DNA from 2 places in the Ligilactobacillus sp. 110_WCHN genome. Region 1 is predicted to be linked to the other one. Evidence: predicted binding sites of a transcription regulator. Region 1 holds the regulator's gene; the other holds the start of a gene.
The links. The regulator HrcA, encoded in region 1, represses chaperone genes, less so after heat shock. The targets are predictions, from matches to a motif close to TTAGCACTCNNNNNNNNNGAGTGCTAA.

Region 1 (10,289 bases):
GGAAAAGGTTTTGGCTTAAAGTCTGACCGTATTGAACATTGCCCTCAATTGAAGAAATCTGATCAATTTCATGGTCAAGTTCTTGATTAACTTCCTTTAAGTTTAATCCTGCCTTTTGATAAATATCCTCGCCTAAGTTCCCTGGTTGAACCAGATACTTAAACAAATGTGGAATGTCGATTTCCTGCTGGTGACGGGTAATCGCAATTTGTTGGGCTTCCGCGATCGCATCTTGAACTGCTTGGGTAATACTGTCATTATTCATTTGATTCACTCCAATCGTTAGTGTAGTTAAAATAACTTTTTATGCTAAATTTTGCGAATTACAATTTCTATGCTATAATCTTGCAATTAGTAAGTGATAGGTGGTAATTTTATGATTTTGAGTTATTTAATGCTTGCAATCATTGTTTTTATTGCTGCCCTTGTTCAAAGTACCAGCGGATTTGGCTTTGGAATCATCTTCATGGCCATTATGCCGCTAATTTTGCCTTACAAGGAATGCAACGTTTTAACCTTAGCGACCGTCCTTTGCTTACAGGCTTACACCGTCATTAAGTTTCGTCGGCACATCAACTACCGAATGGTGATCATTCCGGCAATTGCCGCTTTGATTTTCGGAAGCATTGGCGTGCACTTAATGATCAGTATGAGCGGGACCGCAATGAACTTTGTTTTAGGAATCTTCCTTTGGGTACTTGCATTTTACTTAATTTTTCTTGCAAGCCGGGTTCATCTTAAGAAGAATCCGATTACCGGATTCTTCGCTGGTTCCTTTGGCGGCTTTATGGATGGGATGTTTGCCATTGGAGGACCGCCAATGGTTGCCTACTTCGATTCGGTCATGACTGACCCGATGGAATACCAAGCAACCCTGCAACTTTATTTTATGATCACGACCGTGAATGTCCTGTTCAATAACATTATTTGCGGAAACTTCACTGCCAAGTTAGTTGCACCCCTTTCAATTTCAATCGCCTGCTGCTTAGTCGGCACAACGCTGGGAATGCACTTTACGCAGAAAATTTCGATGAAGCTTGTGCGCAAATTAGCATACACCATAATGTTGCTCGCAGGTGCATATCACATTATCAAAGGATTTATCGGTTAAAAACAATGATTACAAAATGAGGCTGAGACATATGTCCCGGCCTCATTTTTTCATTACTTTTTAGAATTTATCTTTTAACTTGTCAAAGAACCCTTCATTGACCTTTTCATTTGATGCTTTCGCATACAACTTCAAAGCTTCGCGTTGGCCCTTGTTCAGTTTCTTTGGAATTTGAACGTGAACGGTAACTTTTTCATCCCCGTTACCTGAACCCCGCAATTTCGGAGCCCCTTTACCTTTCAAACGGAAAGTTGTTCCTGATTGCGTTCCGGCTGGAATGTTTAACTTCACATCGCCGTGAACGGTCTTGACTTGGATTTCTGAACCAAGCGTTGCCTGAACAAAGCTGATTGGTTGATCAAGGTAGATCTCAGCGCCATCACGTTTAAACGTCTTGCTTGGAGCAACGCTGAAGATGATGAATAAGTCACCATAAGGACCGCCGTTATAGCCGGCTTCACCTTGACCTTGCAAGCGCATTTGGTTGCCATCTTCCACTCCGGCGGGAACGGTTACTTCAACCGCATGCTTTTCGCTTACCCGGCCAGTTCCGTGACATGTTGGACATTTTTCCTTAATTTCTTTTCCGGTTCCGTGACAAACATCACATTCTTGTTGGGTCATCATGCGGCCAAGCGGCGTTTGCCGTTCAACCTGAATAACTCCCCGTCCATGACATTTTGAACATGTAACCGGTGATGTTCCGGGCTTAGCACCCGAACCATTACAGTTTTTGCAAACGGCTTCCCGGTTATATTCGATTTCGGTTTTCTTACCGAAGATCCCTTCTTCAAAGGTCAAATGCATTTCATATTGCAGATCCCGACCTTGACGCGGAGCATTCTGGCTACGAGAACCGCCCCCGCCAAAGAATGAACCGAAAATGTCTTCAAAGCCGCCAGCGCCGCCGAAGTTACTGAAACCGCCAAAGTCGCCGTAACCACCGGCACCGCCGCCACCAAATCCTTGGTCGCCAGTCGTTCCGAATTGGTCGTATTGATCTTTCTTTTGCGGATCACTCAGAATTTCGTAAGCTTCATTGACTTCTTTGAATTTTTCTTCAGCCCCTGGTTCATGGTTCAAATCAGGATGATATTTCTTTGAAAGTTTTCGATAAGCCTTTTTGATTTCAGCATCAGACGCATCCTTGCTGACACCTAAAACCTCATATGGGTCTTTTTGAGCCATTGTTTTCCTCCAACTTTTTCTTAATCTCTGTTTTAGCCTACCATTTGTTAAAATAAAAAGTCAAAGACCAAAGCGGACTTTGACTTTTTATCCAATTAAATGACAATTAGTTCTTGTCATCTGGGTCTACTTCTTTAAAGTCCCCATCAACTGTGTTGTCATCATTGTTATCGTTTGATGATGCATTGCCGGCATTAGCTGCACCGTCAGCGGCACCGCCTTGAGCCTGTTGTGCTTGTTGAGCTTGTTGGTATAACTTAACTGACATATCTTGGATAAGTTTTGTTAAATCACCCTTCTTAGCCTTCATATCATCAATGTTGTTTGCTTCTTGAGCTTTCTTCAAAGCATCACGAGCATCTTCGATCTTCTTAACTTCATCTTCACCGACTTTGCCTTTGATTTCTTCAAGGGTCTTGTCTGTTTGGAATAATAGTTGATCGACTTCGTTCTTAAGATCAACTTCTTCTTTCCGCTTCTTGTCGGCAGCTTCGTTTTCCTTAGCTTCCTTAACCATGCGGTCGATTTCTTCATCTGATAAACCTGAAGAACTCTTAATGGTGATCTTTTGTTCCTTGTTTGTTCCTAAGTCCTTAGCTGAAACATTTACGATTCCGTTCTTATCGATATCGAATTTAACTTCGATTTGAGGAACACCACGAGGAGCAGCTGGGATGTCTGTTAATTGGAAACGACCTAATGTCTTGTTGTCAGCAGCCATTGGACGTTCACCTTGCAATACGTGGATATCAACGGCTGGTTGGTTATCTGCAGCAGTTGAGAACACTTGTGATTTTGATGTTGGAATTGTTGTGTTCCGGTCGATCAACTTCGTGAACACACCACCCATTGTTTCAATTCCGAGTGACAATGGTGTAACATCAAGCAAAACAACGTCCTTAACGTCACCAGTAATAACCCCACCTTGAATTGCAGCCCCTAAAGCAACGGCTTCATCAGGGTTAACTGATTCGTTTGGTGTGTGACCAGTTTCGTTCTTAACAAGTTCCTTAACGGCTGGGATCCGCGTTGAACCACCGACTAAGATAACTTCGTCAATGTCAGCGTTTGTTAAGCCGGCATCCTTCAAAGCGTTTTGAACTGGGATCCGGGTCTTTTCAACTAAGTCGTGCGTTAATTCGTTGAATTTAGCACGGGTCAAAGTTGTTTCCAAGTGTAATGGGCCGCTTTCGCCAGCAGCGATAAATGGTAATGAAATTTGAGCTGATGTAACGCCTGATAAGTCTTTCTTAGCCTTTTCAGCAGCGTCCTTCAATCGTTGCATTGCCATCTTGTCTTGTGAAAGGTCAATGCCATTGTCCTTCTTGAAGTTTTCGATCAACCAGTTCATGATGGCGTTATCAAAGTCATCCCCACCAAGGTGTGTATCACCATTTGTTGAGAGAACTTGGAATACCCCGTCACCTAATTCAAGGATTGAAACATCAAACGTTCCACCACCAAGGTCGTAAACTAAAATCTTTTCATCTTTGTCGGTCTTGTCCAAACCATAAGCTAAAGCAGCAGCTGTTGGTTCGTTGACGATCCGTTCAACTTTCAAACCAGCGATCTTACCGGCATCCTTTGTTGCTTGCCGTTGAGCATCGTTAAAGTATGCAGGAACCGTGATAACCGCTTGCGTTACCTTTTCGCCAAGGTATGATTCAGCGTAATCCTTGATGTATTGAAGAATCATTGCTGAAATTTCTTGTGGAGTGTAATCCTTGCCATCAACGGTTACCTTGTAACCTTCTTCACCCATGTGACGCTTGATTGATGAAATTGTGTTCGGATTAGTAATCGCTTGCCGCTTTGCAACTTCACCAACTTGAGTTTCGCCATCTTTGAATGATACAACTGAAGGAGTTGTCCGGTTTCCTTCAGGGTTTGTAATAATCTTTGCTTCTTTTCCTTCAAGAACAGCAACTGCTGAGTTGGTTGTTCCTAAGTCAATCCCAATAATCTTTGACATTCTGATTAAACCTCTTTCTATTTATTATTGTGCGACAACGACCATTGCTGGACGTAAAACACGATCTTTGAGCATATAGCCGTCTTGGTAAACTTCAACGACGGTCTCAGCTTTTTGACCCTTTTCAACAGGAACACTCTTAACTGCTTGGTGTTTCGTTGGATCAAACGGCTGATTCAATGCTTCGATTTTAGTAATTTCATTATCTTTTAAGGCCTTTTCCATGTCCTTAGCAACCATTTCAATTCCGTGCTTCAATTGAGCTGAAGCTTCATCTTCAACTTCAATCTGCAATGCCCGGTTAAGATTATCCATCACCGGTAAAATTTCGGTTGCAAGCTTTTGACCTTCATATTTCAATAATTGAGCTTGTTCATTTTTGAACCGCTTTGTCATATTTTGCATTTCAGCTTCAGCACGAAGATATTTATCTTCCATTTCATCGTACTTGGCTTGCAAATCAGCAATTTGCTGTTCCAAATCTGATTGGTTATCAGTTTGTTCATTTGACTCGGCGTTCAAATCTTCGGCTGCTTTCTTTGAAACATGCTTTTGTTCTTTTTCATCAACGTTTAAGTCTTCTGCAGCCTTCTTATTTGTCCGCTTTTCTTCTTCCTTAGCCAAATCAACACCCCTTTTCCTATTCGTTAAAATTTCGGTAGTAATTGATTAACCGCTTTGATAATTCATCCCGGAACGTATCCAACATTCCGATCACCTGCGAATAATGCATATTCGTTGGTCCAAGAATTGCAATTAACCCATGTCCATGATTACCATCATCGTAAGTTGCAGATACTAAACTGTAATTCAATGCTGAATCATGATCATCATTGATCTTCACAGCAACATCTTCACCATTGCTCTTCACAAGTTCCCGTAAATCAGTTGGCCGGTTGATCAGTGAATACAATGACTTGACCTTTTCAAGATCATCATCCTGAACAAAGTCCAAAACATTGTGCTTGCCGCTGACATACATGTGCTCACGCACCGCCTTGTCAAGAATGTCGCCAAACGTTTCGATAAAGTCATTCGAATTCCGTAAATAGCTTGAAACCTGCGGAATGGCTTTGATTAAATGTTCTGAAACTTCGCTCAACGGTAACCCGACAAGTTCTTCGTTGATCAACCGGATCACCGCCTCAAGCTGGTCGCCGTGAATATTTTCAGGAATACTGAAAATCTGATTTTCAACGGAACCATCACTGGTAACCAGTAAAACCATAACCTGCTGGTTACCTAATGGAACCAACCGGAAACCTTCAACCACGACATCGTTTGAACCAGGTTTTAATGAAATTGCAACGTAATTCGTCATCTGGGATAACAACTGAGCAGATAATGCGACAATGTCATCGACTTTCGCAAATTCATTATTCAATGACTTCCGAATCCGACTGACAGCATTGCGATCAAGTTTATCCGGCTCAAGCAGGTTATCAACATAATAACGATATCCTTCAAGCGACGGAATTCTTCCCGAACTTGAATGCTGCTTCATAATAAACCCTTGACGTTCAAGTGCGGCCATCTCATTCCGAATGGTGGCTGAACTTACGTGAATTGGCAATTGTTCTTGCAACTTTTTAGACCCAATCGGCTGCCCGACATCCGTGTAATTCTGAATAATGGCTTTCAGAATTGACAATTGTCTATCTGTTAACATGTACAATCACCTCTTTAGCACTTAACACCCTCAAGTGCTAAGTCAATTATATATTACATAATATCTGTACCTGCGTCAAGGGTTTTACCCACTTTTTTAGCAGATTAATTAATCGAGTGCTAATTATTTAAAATCTTTTGCAAAATACGCTTGGGTATCGATCTGATCCTGCTTTAGCTGCGCAATCAACTGGTCAACCGATTCAAATTTGACCGGGGCGCGCAGGTATTGATCCCATTCGACTTCAACTTCTTGACCGTATACCATTCGGCTAAAATCAAAAAGATTGATCTCAATCGTCAATGGATTATCACCAAACGTTTCGTTATGGCTGACCGAACACATTCCTTGATACCACTGACCGTCAACTTTGACCCGAACGGCATACACACCGATTCCCGGAATCCATTGGTCGTCTGCAGGCTGAATATTTAATGTTGGGAATCCTAGTTCACGTCCGCGAGCCTCACCGTGAACGACTTTCCCCGGAAAACTGAACCGATAGCCTAACAACTGGTTGACCTTTTCGATTTTACCCTGATCGAGGGCCGTCTTGATCTGCGTTGTCCCGATTTTTTCGGCATTCAACACTTGGCGATCAACCGTCACAACGTCAAACCGCCCCTGCGCAAACTGCGGTAAGGTTTCCATGTTTGCCACATCCGGTTTCCCATACGTGTAATCAAATCCGGCAACGACGACCTTCGCATGCAGATCAGCCATAAAGTGATCAACGAAATATTGCGGCGTCAACTTAGCCATTGCTTCATCAAAGCGCGCAACGTATGCAATTTCGATGCCTTGCTGTTCAAATAACTTCAAGCGCTGCTTTAACGGCGTTACGTACTTGACCGTTTGCGGATCGATGTCGCGAAAGTAAATTTTCGGAAAACGGTCAAACGTCATGATTGCAAGTTTTAAATGACGTCGCGCTGCGATCTCCTTAGCGCATTGAATAACCGCTTGATGCCCGCGATGAACTCCGTCAAAGAAGCCCATTGCGAGCACGACATCCTCATTGGGAATCTTTTGCAAATCAAGCGGTTCAGAAATTTCAATCACTTGCATGTCTTTATCCTTCCTCAGTTAAATCAATCATTTGCTCTGGCCGGTATACTTCTTTTGCCGCATCATACTTGTACAAAGCCCGCGTCTTTCCACCATAATTTAAGACCAAAAATGGGGTATCCGTGTGCATGTACTTTGCTTGAAGGAAACCACCGTTTTTAACGATTTTCCACTGAAAGTCCGTTAAATCAGCTTGCGGATATTTACGGAAGGCATATCCGACCGGGAAAAGAACCTTCTGCAAGTCCTCACCGTGATCCTTAAGGTTCTGCAACTGTGCCAACGAAATTGTCTGGTCAAGCGTGAACCCACCGCTTTCAAGCCGGGTCAGATCGGACATCACTGCAGCCACACCAAGTTTTTTGCCTAAATCAACGGCTAAAGTGCGGACGTAAGTCCCCTTTGAACATTCCACTTCAAACTTGGCTTTCTGCAATCCCGTTGTCGCATCAAATTCACTCGGCGCGGTTAATTTAAAGGATTTGATCGTCACTTTGCGTTGCGGCCGTTCAACCTCTTTGCCAGCGCGCGCATATTCATATAACCGTTTGCCGTGAACCTTAACGGCCGAATACATCGGCGGAATTTGAGTGATCTCACCCGACATTAAATCCATCATCTGCTGAAGCTGATCATCAGCAAATGGTGCTTTTAACGGTGTTTCCTCAACCTTTTCGCCATCAAGGTCTTCGGTGGTCGTGGCAAAACCAAACGTGACTTCGCCGCGATATTTCTTTCCGGATTGCATTAAATAGTTAACAGTTTTCGTCCCCTTGCCAATGCAGATCGGCAAAACGCCGTCAACATTCGGATCAAGAGTGCCACTATGCCCGACCTTCCGCGTTTGAAAGATCCCACGACACTTCATTACCGCATCGTTACTGGTCATTCCGCGGTCCTTGTAAAGTGGTAAAATTCCGTCCATTTGTTCACTTCCTCTTTCCATTTTCCATACTAAAAAGGTGCGACCAAACCACCGTTTATTCCATGGTTTCGTCACACCTTCTTGCTTAAAACTTATCTTGTTGGTGAAGCTTGTTCAACAATTCATCAATGTGGTCACCATACCGCACTGATTCGTCCTGTTCAAATTTAATTTCAGGAGTGACATAGATACTTAAGCGATGGCCTAATTCGCGCCGAATCAAGCCCGTTGCCTTATCTAAGCCGCGTTGTGTTTTTTCCGCATCTGAAGCTAAATCTGAAAGAATACTGTAATAAATCGTTGCATGTTGCAAATCACCAGTTACTTCGACGCCAGTAATTGTAACCCCTTGAACTCGTGGGTCACGTACACGTTTTTGCAAAATATCATTGACTTCGCGCTGAATTTCTTGAGCGAGTCGGCCAACTCGTACTTGTTGTGCCATTTTACCAGCCTCCCTTAATCTTATTCAACTGGAACTTCTTCCATTACGTATGCTTCAAGTTGGTCGCCAACTTTAATGTCGTTATACTTTTCAATCATTAAACCACATTCATAGCCGGCCTTAACTTGTTTAACGTCATCTTTGAACCGTTTCAAACTTGCAAGTTTACCGTCATAGATAACCACGCCGTTCCGGATGACCCGCACACCGCTATCGCGTTGGATGTAACCATCGATGACGTATGCCCCACCGATTGTTCCCAACTTCGATACCTTGTAAGTTTCACGGATTTCAACTTGACCAGTAACCTTTTCTTGATATTCTGGTTCAAGCATCCCTTTCATCGCCGTTTCAACTTCATCGATTGCCTTGTAAATAACATTGTGCAACCGAATATCAACGCCATCTGCATCGGCTTGTTGCTTAGCAAGCGGTGTTGGCCGGACGTTGAACCCGATGATGATCGCATTTGAAGCTTCGGCCAAGGTAATATCACTTTCGTTGATTGCCCCAACGGCTTGGTGAATGATATTGACCCGCACGCCTTCAACATCGATCTTTTGGAAACTTTGAGCAAGGGCTTCAACGGAACCTTGAACATCGGCCTTGATGATCAAGTCAACTTCCTTCATTTCGCCTTCCTTGATCGTGTCAAACAAGTTATCCAATGTAACGTGCGTTGTCTTGCTCCGTTCCTTGATCAATGCTTGTTCAGCCCGCTTTTCACCGGCTGCCCGCGCTGTCTTTTCGTCGTTGAACGTTACGAACCGGTCACCTGAATCCGGAACATCGTTTAACCCAGTGATTTCAACTGGGGTTCCTGGTTTAGCCTTGTGAACAGCTTTTCCGCGATCGTTGGTCATTGTCCGAACCCGACCAAAGGTATTGCCGACAACAATTGGATCACCGACGTGCAATGTACCTTGTTGAACTAACAATGAAGCAACTGAACCTTTACCCTTATCAAGCCGGGCTTCGATTACTGAACCGGCACCATGTTGTTTCGGGTTGGCCTTCAATTCCATCATTTCGGCTTGAAGCAAAATCATATCAAGCAATTCATCGATGTTTTGACCTAACTTAGCTGAAATTTCAACAAAGATCGTGTCACCGCCCCAGTCTTCAGGAATCAAACCGTATTCCGTCAATTGTTCCATCACGTGGTTTGGATTTGCACCTGGCTTATCGATCTTGTTGACTGCAACAATGATCGGAACTCCCGCTGCTTGGGAGTGGTGGATGGCTTCAATTGTTTGCGGCATTACCCCGTCATCAGCAGCAACGACTAAGACGGTAATATCAGTAATGTCAGCACCTCGCGCCCGCATGTTCGTGAAGGCAGCGTGTCCTGGAGTATCCAAGAAGGTAATTGTCTTCCCGTCGTGCTTGATTTGGTAAGCCCCGATGTGCTGCGTGATTCCACCGGCTTCACCCGCAGTAATGTGGGAGTGTCGTAAGTGGTCAAGCAACGTTGTCTTCCCGTGGTCAACGTGACCCATGATCGTAACAACTGGTGGCCGTGCTTCAAGGTGTTTGTGGTTCTTTTCTTCGTCTTCAAAGAACTTATCGATATCTGAAACATCGACTTCGACCTTTTCTTCAGCCTTGATCCCGTAATCATCAGCTAAGATTTCAATCGTATCCTTATCGAGGGATTGGTTTTGGTTAACCATTACACCCATCATAAAGAGCTTCTTGATAATTTCAGCTGGTTCACGGTGGATCTTCTTCGCAATATCAGCAACACTCATGCCAACCGTGTAAACAAGTGTTTCTGGTAACGGCTTGTTCTTGCGTTGCGGAACTGGATTCTTCTTTTGGTTCCGCCGATCTTGCCGGCGTTCCTTCTTGCTCTTCTTTTTGTTCTTCTTATTGAACTTGTTGCGTTGGAAATCATTACTGTTATTGAAG
Region 2 (10,289 bases), on a different contig from region 1:
TTGCGGTAATTGAAAATGGCTGCAAAGTACTGGCAAATATTGTTGCGACTCAAATTAAAAGTCATCAGCGGTTTGGCGGCGTGGTTCCTGAAGTTGCCAGCCGGCACCACATCGAAATTATTACAACCTGCATTAAGGATGCCCTCGAAGAAGCAGGGGTAACCTATGACGATTTGGATGCCGTTGCAGTAACATACGGTCCGGGACTTGTGGGATCACTCTTGATTGGGGTAATGGCAGCCAAAGCCGTTGCATTTGCTCATCATTTACCACTGATTCCGGTTAACCATATGGCAGGCCATATTTATGCAGCCCGGTTTGTTGACGAAATTAAGTTTCCGGCCTTGGCACTATTGGTTTCAGGCGGCCATACGGAATTGGTTTACTTGCCACGGGAAAATAAATTTCAAATCATTGGTGAAACCCGGGATGATGCTGCTGGTGAAGCCTTTGATAAGGTCGGCCGGGTTCTTGGAATCAATTATCCTGCCGGCAAGGAAATTGATGAGTTAGCTCATCAAGGAAAAGATACATTCCATTTTCCACGGGCAATGGAAAAGGAAGACAACTTTGATTTCAGTTTTAGCGGCTTAAAGAGTGCCTTTATCAATACGGTTCATCACGCTGAACAAGTTGGCAAAACGCTGGATAAAGCCGATTTAGCTTGCAGTTTTGAAGCCAGTGTTGTTGATGTTTTAGCTGCCAAGACTGTTCATGCGTTAAAGAAGTTCCCGGTCAAACAACTGATCCTTGCGGGCGGAGTTGCTGCCAACCAAGGCTTACGGGAACGGCTTGACCAAGAATTAAAGGCTTTTCCAGATGTCCAATTATTAAAGGCACCGCTTAAATTATGCGGGGATAATGCTGCAATGATTGGCGCTGCGGGATACGTTAGGTATAAGCATGGCGTCCGGGCTGGCCTTGATTTAAATGCTGATCCAAGTTTGGAATTTGACTGGATCAATGAATAGAATAAATAAGTAAGAGAGCCATATCTGGCGGTGATGTTTTGTTAAACATTTGCTCGCAAAGGATATGGTTTTCTTTTTAGAAAAGAGATTACAATGAAGAAGAGTTCAAAATTTTTATTTTTCGGATTGATCATGATGGGGCTGATTTTGCGGGTTCCATTCACGTCAATTCCACCAATTTTAACGGACATTGCCCGCGGACTGCATATTAGTGTCAGTTCGTTGGGAATTTTAACAACGATTCCGTTGCTGATGTTTGCAATTTTCTCGCCGATCGCGCCACGCATTGCCCAGAAAGTCGGAATTGCCCGGACATTTGCCGGGGTGTTGATCTTATTGATGATCGGATCGTTACTCCGAATCGTGAATGTTCCGTTCCTGTTTATCGGGACCGCCTTGATTGGAATTGGCATCGCAATGTTAAACGTTTTGATGCCGTCAGCGGTAATGACGTATTTTCCAAATAAGATCGGCAAACTGACAGCGATTTACACGACCGTGATGACCTGTGCCACCGCGTTAATGTCGGCATTGGCGGTTCCGATTACCCAGCATAGTTCATGGCAAATGGTCATTATTGTATTGACCGTTTTGCTAGCAATCACGTTTGTAATTTGGTTACCGAACATTAAACGCGAAAAGCAGGTTCAAGCCCAGTCTTCGACGGATGAGCAAAAACAAACCAAACACCGCGAATCAGCATGGCGGACCCCAAAAGCATGGATCATGCTTGTGTTTAGCGGTTTGCAATCTTTATTATTTTATACGGGGTTAACGTGGCTGCCAACAATGGCAACGGAAGCCGGACTTTCGCAAACCCTTGCCGGAAACTTATCAGGAATTTATTCATTGATTGGAATTCCGCTTGCACTCGTGTTACCTGCAATTGTTGAAGCCATTTCGCTGCGCAAACGCCAGTTATTGATGGGATTCTTTGATGCTTTGGGAATCATTGGAATCGTGATGCTTTTCTGGCAACAATCATCCTTTACATATTGGTTAATTGTCAGTTTATTGATTGGGTGTGCTGCTGGCGCTTTATTCCCATACTTAATGACGACTTTCTCATTAAAGGCAACAACTCCAGAACATAGTGCAGAATTATCCGGAATGAGTCAGTCAGGCGGTTATTTGATTGCTTCAGTTGGACCGTTTTTATTTGGATACGGCCATACGCTATTCCATTCATGGACGTTTGTAACAGCATGCTTCTTGGGATTGATTATTATCATGACGATTGCCAATCTTTTATTGGAACGCGAAGAAAAAATTTATTAAAAAACAAGGTGTGACAAAACGTTAAAAACGAGCGTGGTGGAAGCAGAAAAGCGAACGAATCGCGTCAGCATAGATTCGGAGGCTTGCGTCCTTCCACTTAGCTCGTTTGTTTTGAAACTCGATTATGCTGATATAGCAAGGAGGTTGCGATATACATCACAACCTCCTTTTTTAATTTTCAAATTCATCAAGTTCGAGTAATTTTTCTTCCCACTCATCTTCAGCAGCTGAAAGGTCAGTTGTTACTTTTTCAAGTTGTTTTTGCAGGTCCTGCATTTTGGCAACGTCATTAAAGACTTCCGGATCAGTCATTTGCTGTTCGATCGCTGCTTTTTGGTCTTCAAGGTCGCCAACTTGATTTTCAAGTTTATCAACTGTCCGGCGAAGCTTCCGTTCTTGCTTTTGCCGTTCCTTGCTTTGCTTATAATTTTGCATTCCGGCAGACGGTTGCTTCGGTTGTTCGGCTGAAGCTGGGTTTTCCTTTGCAGCTGCTGCTTGGGCAAGCAATTCTTGTTCCTGTCTCTTTTCAACGTAGTAGTCATAATTTCCAAGATAAAGGGTGCTGCCTTCGGGACTGATTTCAATCACTTCAGTGGCAACTTTATTAATAAAGTACCGGTCGTGTGAAACAAATAGAACCGTTCCGTTGAAATTCAATAATGCCTTTTCTAAAACCTCTTTACTTTCGATGTCTAAGTGGTTCGTCGGTTCATCAAGAATCAAGAAATTATCGTGCCGCATAGCGAGCTTTGTCAGCATCAAGCGGGCCTTTTCCCCTCCGGAGAGACTATGAACCATCTTTTGAACGGCGTCACCTTGGAAAAGAAAACTTCCTAAAATTGAACGGATATCCTTTTCCGGCGTTGTCGGGTGTTCATCCCAAATTTCGTTTAAAACCGTCTTGTTTTCGTGAAGGCTTTGCTGTTCCTGATCATAGTATCCAGGGTGGACGTTGGTGCCAAACCGGGCGCTGCCTTTAATAAATGGAATTTGGCCTAAAATACTCTTCAGAAGAGTTGATTTTCCAATTCCGTTTGGCCCAACGATGGCAAGCACCTTGTGTTTTCGCAGCTCAAAGTTGATTGGTTCAGCAAGAATTTGCTGGTCATAACCAATGGCTCCGTCTTCAACTTGAAGAACGATGTCGCCGCTTTCCTGATCACTCGTGAATTCAAAATGCGGGCCTTTTTCATATCCTTCGGGGCGTTCAAGCCGGTCGATCTTATCAAGTTGTTTGCGTTTGCTTTGAGCCCGTTTAGTTGTTGAAGCCCGGACAATGTTTTTATTAACAAAGTCTTCAAGATGGCTGATTTCGGCTTGTTGCTTTTCATACGCCTTCCATTGAGCCTTTAATCGGGCATCTTTTTCCTTAATATACTGGCTGTAATTACCGGTATAGTGGCTTGATTTATGATGGCTGATTTCGTAGACTTCGTTAACGATCCGATCTAAGAAGTACCGGTCGTGCGAAACAATCAGCAATGCGCCCGTATAATTTTGAATATAGCCTTCAAGCCAGGTAAGGGTGTCAATGTCCAAGTGGTTTGTTGGTTCGTCCAAAATCAAGAGGTCGCGTTTTTCAAGCAAGAGTTTGGCAAGGGCCAACCGGGTCTTTTGACCACCGGAAAGTGAACTGACAGGGCGGTCAAAGTCGGCATCTTCAAAGCCTAATCCATGTAAGACGGCTTTAATTTCATTTTCATAGCCATAGCCGTTCTGTTCTTTAAAGTCGTGCATCAGCTGATCATAATTTTTTAAAAGCTGCTGGTAAGCTGCTGATTCCGAATCAGCATTCGGGTCAGCAATTTGACTTTCAAGCTGATGGATCTGGGTTTCCATTTCAATTAATGGTTGGAAAACACTTTCCATTTCATCATAAATTTTTTGATCAGATTCTAAACCGGTATTTTGGGCAAGGTAGCCGATTGAAAGGCCTTTTTTCTTTACGATTTGGCCTTCGCTTGGTTCCTGTTCACCGATAATCATTTTGATCAGGGTTGATTTTCCAGCACCATTCCGGCCGACAAGAGCAATCCGGGAGTGGTCCTGAATATCAAGGTTAACGTCTTCGAATAAAACATCCGCTCCAAAGTGGCGTGCGACGTGTTGTGCTTGAAGAAGGAGCAAAATGTCACCTGCTTTCTAAAAAGTCCTGTTTCCTATTTTATCACGTCAAATTTTTTTTAGTGAATTCCCCATAAAAGAAGGGTAATTAAATTCAATCCAGCATGGGCGATCATTGATGCCCGAATGTCGTGTGCTTTATAATAGATGAATTCAAAAATACATCCCATAACGAAGTACGTAAGAAAATGACCGTCATGATGAGCAATCACAAAGAGAAAACTTGAAATGATTGCGGCGATCCATGGTTTAAAATAGTAAGTTAAGTTTCCAAAGAAAATTTTTCTGAAAATCAATTCTTCAACAATGGGGGTCGCAATCACGATATCAAGTAAGTAAATTGGCGAATGGTGAAAAACGGTAATCAAGGCATTTGTATTTTGTGAAATCAGTGATTGATGAAAAAGAACGTGGGCAAGCGTTAGGGTTACTGCCTGACCTAAAATGACTAGCAACGCACCACTTAATCCCCATAAAATAGTCTTTTTAAGGTTGGATTGCTTTTTTTCAATGATATTTTGATAACTGTATTTTTGGTTTAGCTTCCAAATAATCAATGCTCCAAGCAGACCGATGACGGTTAAAACGGGGTAAAGCATCTGGGTTCCCCAGCAAAGTTTCTGCGCAAGCATTTGGGCGATCATTAAGGCGAGGTAGCCAATCAAAATTGAGAGTGAATTCTTCTCAATTGCCATGAGTTCAACTTCTTTCGTTATTGTGAATTTACTTGTATTGTAGCATGTTTCAGCCATCATCAAAAATTAAATTAGCACTCTCGAGGTTCGAGTGATAAAAAATCCTTGCTTTTTAGAAACAAAGCGTATATAGTAATAATTGTAATCAGTTAGCACTTGAAACTATCGAGTGCTAAAAAATGGAGGGATTTATTGTGCTTAAACCATTAGGAGACCGTGTAGTCTTAAAAGTTGAAAAAGAAAAAGAAGAAACAGTTGGCGGAATCGTTTTAGCAAGCAATGCTAAGGAAAAGCCACAAACCGGAAAAGTAATCGCAGTTGGCGATGGTAAGATGTTAGATAACGGTCAAAAGGCTGTTCCTAGTGTAAAAGTTGACGATAAAGTCTTATTTGATAAATATGCAGGTACTGAAGTTAAGTACGATGGTGAAGATTATTTAATTGTTCGTGATAGCGACATCATGGCAATCGTAGACTAATTAAATTTACTTAGAGGTGATATTTCATGGCAAAAGAAATTAAGTTTTCAGAAGATGCACGTGCAAAGATGCTTGCAGGTGTTGATAAATTAGCTAATACTGTTAAATCAACAATTGGTCCTAAAGGCCGCAACGTTGTTTTGGAACAATCATATGGTGCCCCAACAATTACCAATGATGGGGTTACAATTGCCAAGGCAATCGAATTAGAAGACCACTTTGAAAACATGGGTGCCAAGTTAGTTGCTGAAGTTGCTTCAAAGACAAATGATATTGCCGGTGACGGAACAACAACTGCAACAGTATTGACTCAAGCAATCGTAAACGAAGGAATGAAGAACGTTACTGCTGGCGCCAACCCTGTTGGAATCCGGAAAGGAATCGAAAAGGCAACGAAGACAGCCGTTGATTCATTACACAAGATGTCACACAAGGTTGAATCAAAGAGTGATATCCAACAAATCGCTTCAATTTCAGCTGCTAACGAAGAAGTCGGCAAGTTTATTGCTGATGCGATGGAAAAAGTTGGTAATGATGGGGTAATCACCGTTGAAGAATCAAAAGGAATTGATACTTCATTAGATGTTGTTGAAGGAATGCAATTCGATCGCGGTTACTTATCACAATACATGGTAACTGATGAAGACAAGATGGAAGCCGACTTAGACAATCCATACATCTTGATCACTGACAAGAAGATTTCAAACATCCAAGAAGTCTTACCATTGTTACAATCAGTTGTTCAACAAGGTCGTCCATTGTTGATCATCGCTGATGACGTTGACGGTGAAGCATTACCAACCCTTGTATTGAACAAGATTCGGGGAACATTCAACGTTGTTGCCGTTAAGGCTCCTGGCTTTGGTGATCGCCGGAAAGAAATGCTCCAAGATATCGCTATTTTGACAGGTGGGACCGTAATCACAGATGACCTTGGCTTACAATTGAAAGACACAACGATCGATCAATTAGGTTCAGCTGCAAAGGTAACCGTTACAAAGGAAAACACAACAATTGTTGAAGGTTCAGGCGACAAGGACAAAATCGAAGAACGGGTTGCCCAAATCAAGAAGCAAATTGCTGAAACAACATCTGACTTTGATAAAGAAAAGATGCAAGAACGGTTAGCTAAATTAGCTGGCGGGGTTGCTGTAATCAAGGTTGGTGCTGCAACTGAAACCGAATTGAAAGAACAAAAGTACCGGATCGAAGATGCTTTGAACGCTACTCGTGCAGCCGTTGAAGAAGGCTTCGTTCCTGGTGGTGGAACAGCATTAGTAAATACCATTAAGGATGTTGCTGCATTGAAAGAAGAAGGCGACGTTCAAACTGGAATCAACATTGTAAAACGTGCTTTGGAAGAACCAGTTCGTCAAATTGCTGAAAACGCAGGTCTTGAAGGTTCTGTAATTGTTGAAAAACTTAAAGAACAAAAAGACGGTGTTGGTTACAACGCAGCCGCAGACAAGTGGGAAGACATGGTTGAAGCTGGAATCGTAGACCCAACTAAAGTTACCCGTTCAGCTCTTCAAAATGCCGCATCCGTATCAGCATTGTTATTAACAACTGAAGCAGTTGTTGCTGATAAGCCAGAAGAAAAAAAGGATGCTCCTCAACAAGATGCCGGCATGGGCGGTATGATGTAAAATCTGATAAATAAACAAAAAGACAGTGTGGTTGAAAAAATCACACTGTTTTTTTGTTTATTTAGATAAGCTTTTTAATTTGTAATAAATCATCAATTTCGTAGGTCGGCTGGGCCGATGACGAATTTTCAAGGTGTTGCGGATTGAACCATACCGTATCGATGTTGGCATTATTGCCGCCTTGAATATCAGATGTAAGCGAGTCGCCGATCATCAATGTTCGGCGAGCATCAAAGTTTTCAAGATGATCTTCGATATAATTGTAAAATTCAATGTTGGGTTTATTGACGCCGATTTCTTGGGAAACGAAAACGTGATCAAAGTAATTCATAATTTCGGCTTCCTTAAGGCGTTTGTATTGGGTTTGCGGAACGCCATTGGTGGCAACTTCAAGCCGAATTGCTGGGTTTTGTTCGAGCAGTTGAAGAAGTTCGGCAGCATGGGGCATTAAATCATGACCGTCGCTTAGGTAATTAATGTACCGGTCATTCAAATTTAAGTCCGTTACATCGCGGTTAAAGTTTTCTTTAAAGAAGGCGTTAAAACGGGTCGCAAGGAGTTCTTCACGGGTAATTTCATTACGTTCCAGTTTCCGCCAAAGACTTTGATTATAAGTTGAATATTTTTGATGAAGATCAGCGGTCAATTCAATTCCGACAAAATCAAAAAGACGCTTTAAAGCCTGGCTTTCATCAGCTTCAAAGTCAAGTAATGTATTGTCAATGTCGAAAAGCAAGGTATCATATTGCATAAAAATTCCTTCTTTCTCTTCCATGTATCGTATCATATTGAACTTTAAACGTGAATTTAATTTGAAAATTAAGGTGTGATTTTCAATATTCATCCCCCTTGGCAGGTTAATTATGATATGATATCAGGTAGTATCGTGTCGAATTGATGATACGGATAACAGAAAGAGGACATCCTATGTATAAAATTTTTGCGTCGATTTTCGCAACAATTTTAATTTCTGCATTGCTTGTTCCGGTGGTACGGCAGCTTGCATTTCGCGTGGGCGCGGTTGATAAGCCAAATGCACGCCGGGTAAATAAGAAAACAATGCCGACGATGGGTGGCTTAGCAATTTTTATTGCATTTAACTTTACAAACTTTGTTTTATTGCATGGCCAATACCCAATGCGGATGATGATTGCGCTGTTTATTGCGCAGTGCATTGTATTGATTACAGGAATTATTGATGACATTTATGAATTAAAACCATTTCAAAAATTGATTGGATTAACAACGGCGGCCCTGGTCGTTTACTATGTTGCCCATATCCGAATGACAACGCTGACGATTCCATTTGCCGGAACGGTTAAGCTCGGACTGTTGAGCTTGCCGATCACGTTGATTTGGATCTTGGCAATTACAAACGCGATTAACCTGATCGACGGGCTTGATGGATTGGCAACGGGGATTGCGATCATTGCCCTCACAACCAGTGCATTGACCGGGTATTTCTTTTTAAACGTTACGAATACGTTTATTTCGTTGATGATTGCGACGCTGGTGGCTGCGCTGATCGGCTTTTTACCATATAACTTCCACCCTGCGACGATTTATCTTGGGGATACCGGATCGTTATTTATCGGCTTTATGATTTCAGTGTTTGCGTTGTTTGGACTAAAGAACGCAACGTTTATTTCGATCATTATCCCGGTAATTATTTTGGGAGTTCCAATCACAGATACGGTTTTTGCGATTATTCGACGGGCATTAAATAAGAAACCGATTATGAAACCTGATAAGCACCACTTGCATCACCGGTTGATGCAGATGGGATTATCGCACCGGCAAACAGTGCTGGTAATTTATGGAATCGCATTGATTTTCTCGTTTATTTCATTGCTTTATCCAATCTCAAATATTTTTGGTTCATTGTTGCTGACGATTGCAACGTTGCTTGGACTTGAAATTTTTGTTGAATTGATTGGATTGGTCGGCGGCAATCACCAACCGCTTTTGAATTTGATCAAACGGATCGTATTAAAATCAAGCGAACATAAAAACGGTAAGGAATAATAATTTCCTTACCGTTTTTTTATTTTTCAACTGGTTGATCAGCATAACTTTCTTTGCCGATGGTAAATGATAATTGCACGCCGAGAAAATTTTGAAGGACTTCTTCAAAGTGATTGATTTCAGCGTGTGGAAGCAGAACAGTCAGGGTAATTTTTTCCGCATAGTCAGTTGAAGAAAGGTGAACATCATGCTGTTCTAAATAATATTTAACCTTTTCAAAGCGCGAATATTCAACCTGAAACTGAACCTCGTTCATTCCGATGCGCTCAACGATTCCAATTTGGCGAATCGCTTCGGCCGTTGTGCCGTTATATGCCCTGATTAATCCGCCGGTTCCTAATTTAATTCCGCCAAAGTAACGGGTGACGACTGCGACCACGTTATGCAAATGGTTTTGTTTGAGCGCGTTTAAAATGGGGACGCCGGCAGTTCCAGACGGCTCACCGTTATCACTTGCACGTTGAATCTGATCGTTTAATCCGACCATAAATGCAAAGCAATTATGCCGGGCCTTATTATGTAGATTTGAAACTTGGTCGATAAAATCAAGGGCTTCTTTTTCTGATTGACAGCGGGCAATTGAGCAGATAAATTCCGATTTTTTGATAATCTGCGAAAAATTTCCTGACTGGCGAATCGTACGATAATTTTCTTTCATGATTGCTCCAAAATGATAAACAATTGCGTAGTTATTAGTGGAGGGATGAAAATGGAGATTTCCCAATTATACGGTCGCCAAGTAACGGACCGTCAACTAGCGCCTGATGACATTATACAATTAAATTTAACCGGTGAGAATGCGCTTTTAAAATCTGGATCTGAAGTGTGTTGCCAACGTTGTTTAGGACGCACACCGTTGAATGAGGCGATGTTGCCTAATGGTGACTACTATTGTCGTAATTGTATTCAATTTGGGCGATTAACAAACTGGAATAAGCTTTATCGGATTAGGGAACCGAATCAGTTTGACATTCCATCTGAAATTTTAACGTGGAAGGGGACGCTTTCGCCGTTTCAAGCGCAATGCGCGCAGCAACTGATCGAAAAGGTTGCGCACCGGCAAAATCATTT

Region 2: a site for HrcA is predicted at 5,218-5,244, ahead of groES (co-chaperone GroES). Genes of this name have one in related genera too.

Annotation. Positions count from the first base shown of each region.
Region 1 covers NZ_JAULLI010000017.1:11,203-21,491, reverse strand. The annotation lists gene clpB (ATP-dependent chaperone ClpB) at 1-265, opposite strand, end outside; gene Q3C15_RS06670 (sulfite exporter TauE/SafE family protein) at 377-1,111, shown strand; gene dnaJ (molecular chaperone DnaJ) at 1,172-2,299, opposite strand; gene dnaK (molecular chaperone DnaK) at 2,406-4,271, opposite strand; gene grpE (nucleotide exchange factor GrpE) at 4,296-4,895, opposite strand; gene hrcA (heat-inducible transcriptional repressor HrcA) at 4,912-5,940, opposite strand; gene ribF (riboflavin biosynthesis protein RibF) at 6,064-7,008, opposite strand; gene truB (tRNA pseudouridine(55) synthase TruB) at 7,013-7,933, opposite strand; gene rbfA (30S ribosome-binding factor RbfA) at 8,019-8,378, opposite strand; gene infB (translation initiation factor IF-2) at 8,399-10,289, opposite strand, start outside.
Region 2 covers NZ_JAULLI010000013.1:8,672-18,960, reverse strand. The annotation lists gene tsaD (tRNA (adenosine(37)-N6)-threonylcarbamoyltransferase complex transferase subunit TsaD) at 1-971, shown strand, start outside; gene Q3C15_RS05650 (MFS transporter) at 1,065-2,249, shown strand; gene Q3C15_RS05645 (ABC-F family ATP-binding cassette domain-containing protein) at 2,421-4,376, opposite strand; gene Q3C15_RS05640 (CPBP family intramembrane glutamic endopeptidase) at 4,433-5,068, opposite strand; gene groES (co-chaperone GroES) at 5,263-5,547, shown strand; gene groL (chaperonin GroEL) at 5,574-7,193, shown strand; gene Q3C15_RS05625 (YjjG family noncanonical pyrimidine nucleotidase) at 7,255-7,944, opposite strand; gene Q3C15_RS05620 (glycosyltransferase family 4 protein) at 8,121-9,218, shown strand; gene Q3C15_RS05615 (YigZ family protein) at 9,238-9,876, opposite strand; gene Q3C15_RS05610 (DEAD/DEAH box helicase) at 9,928-10,289, shown strand, end outside.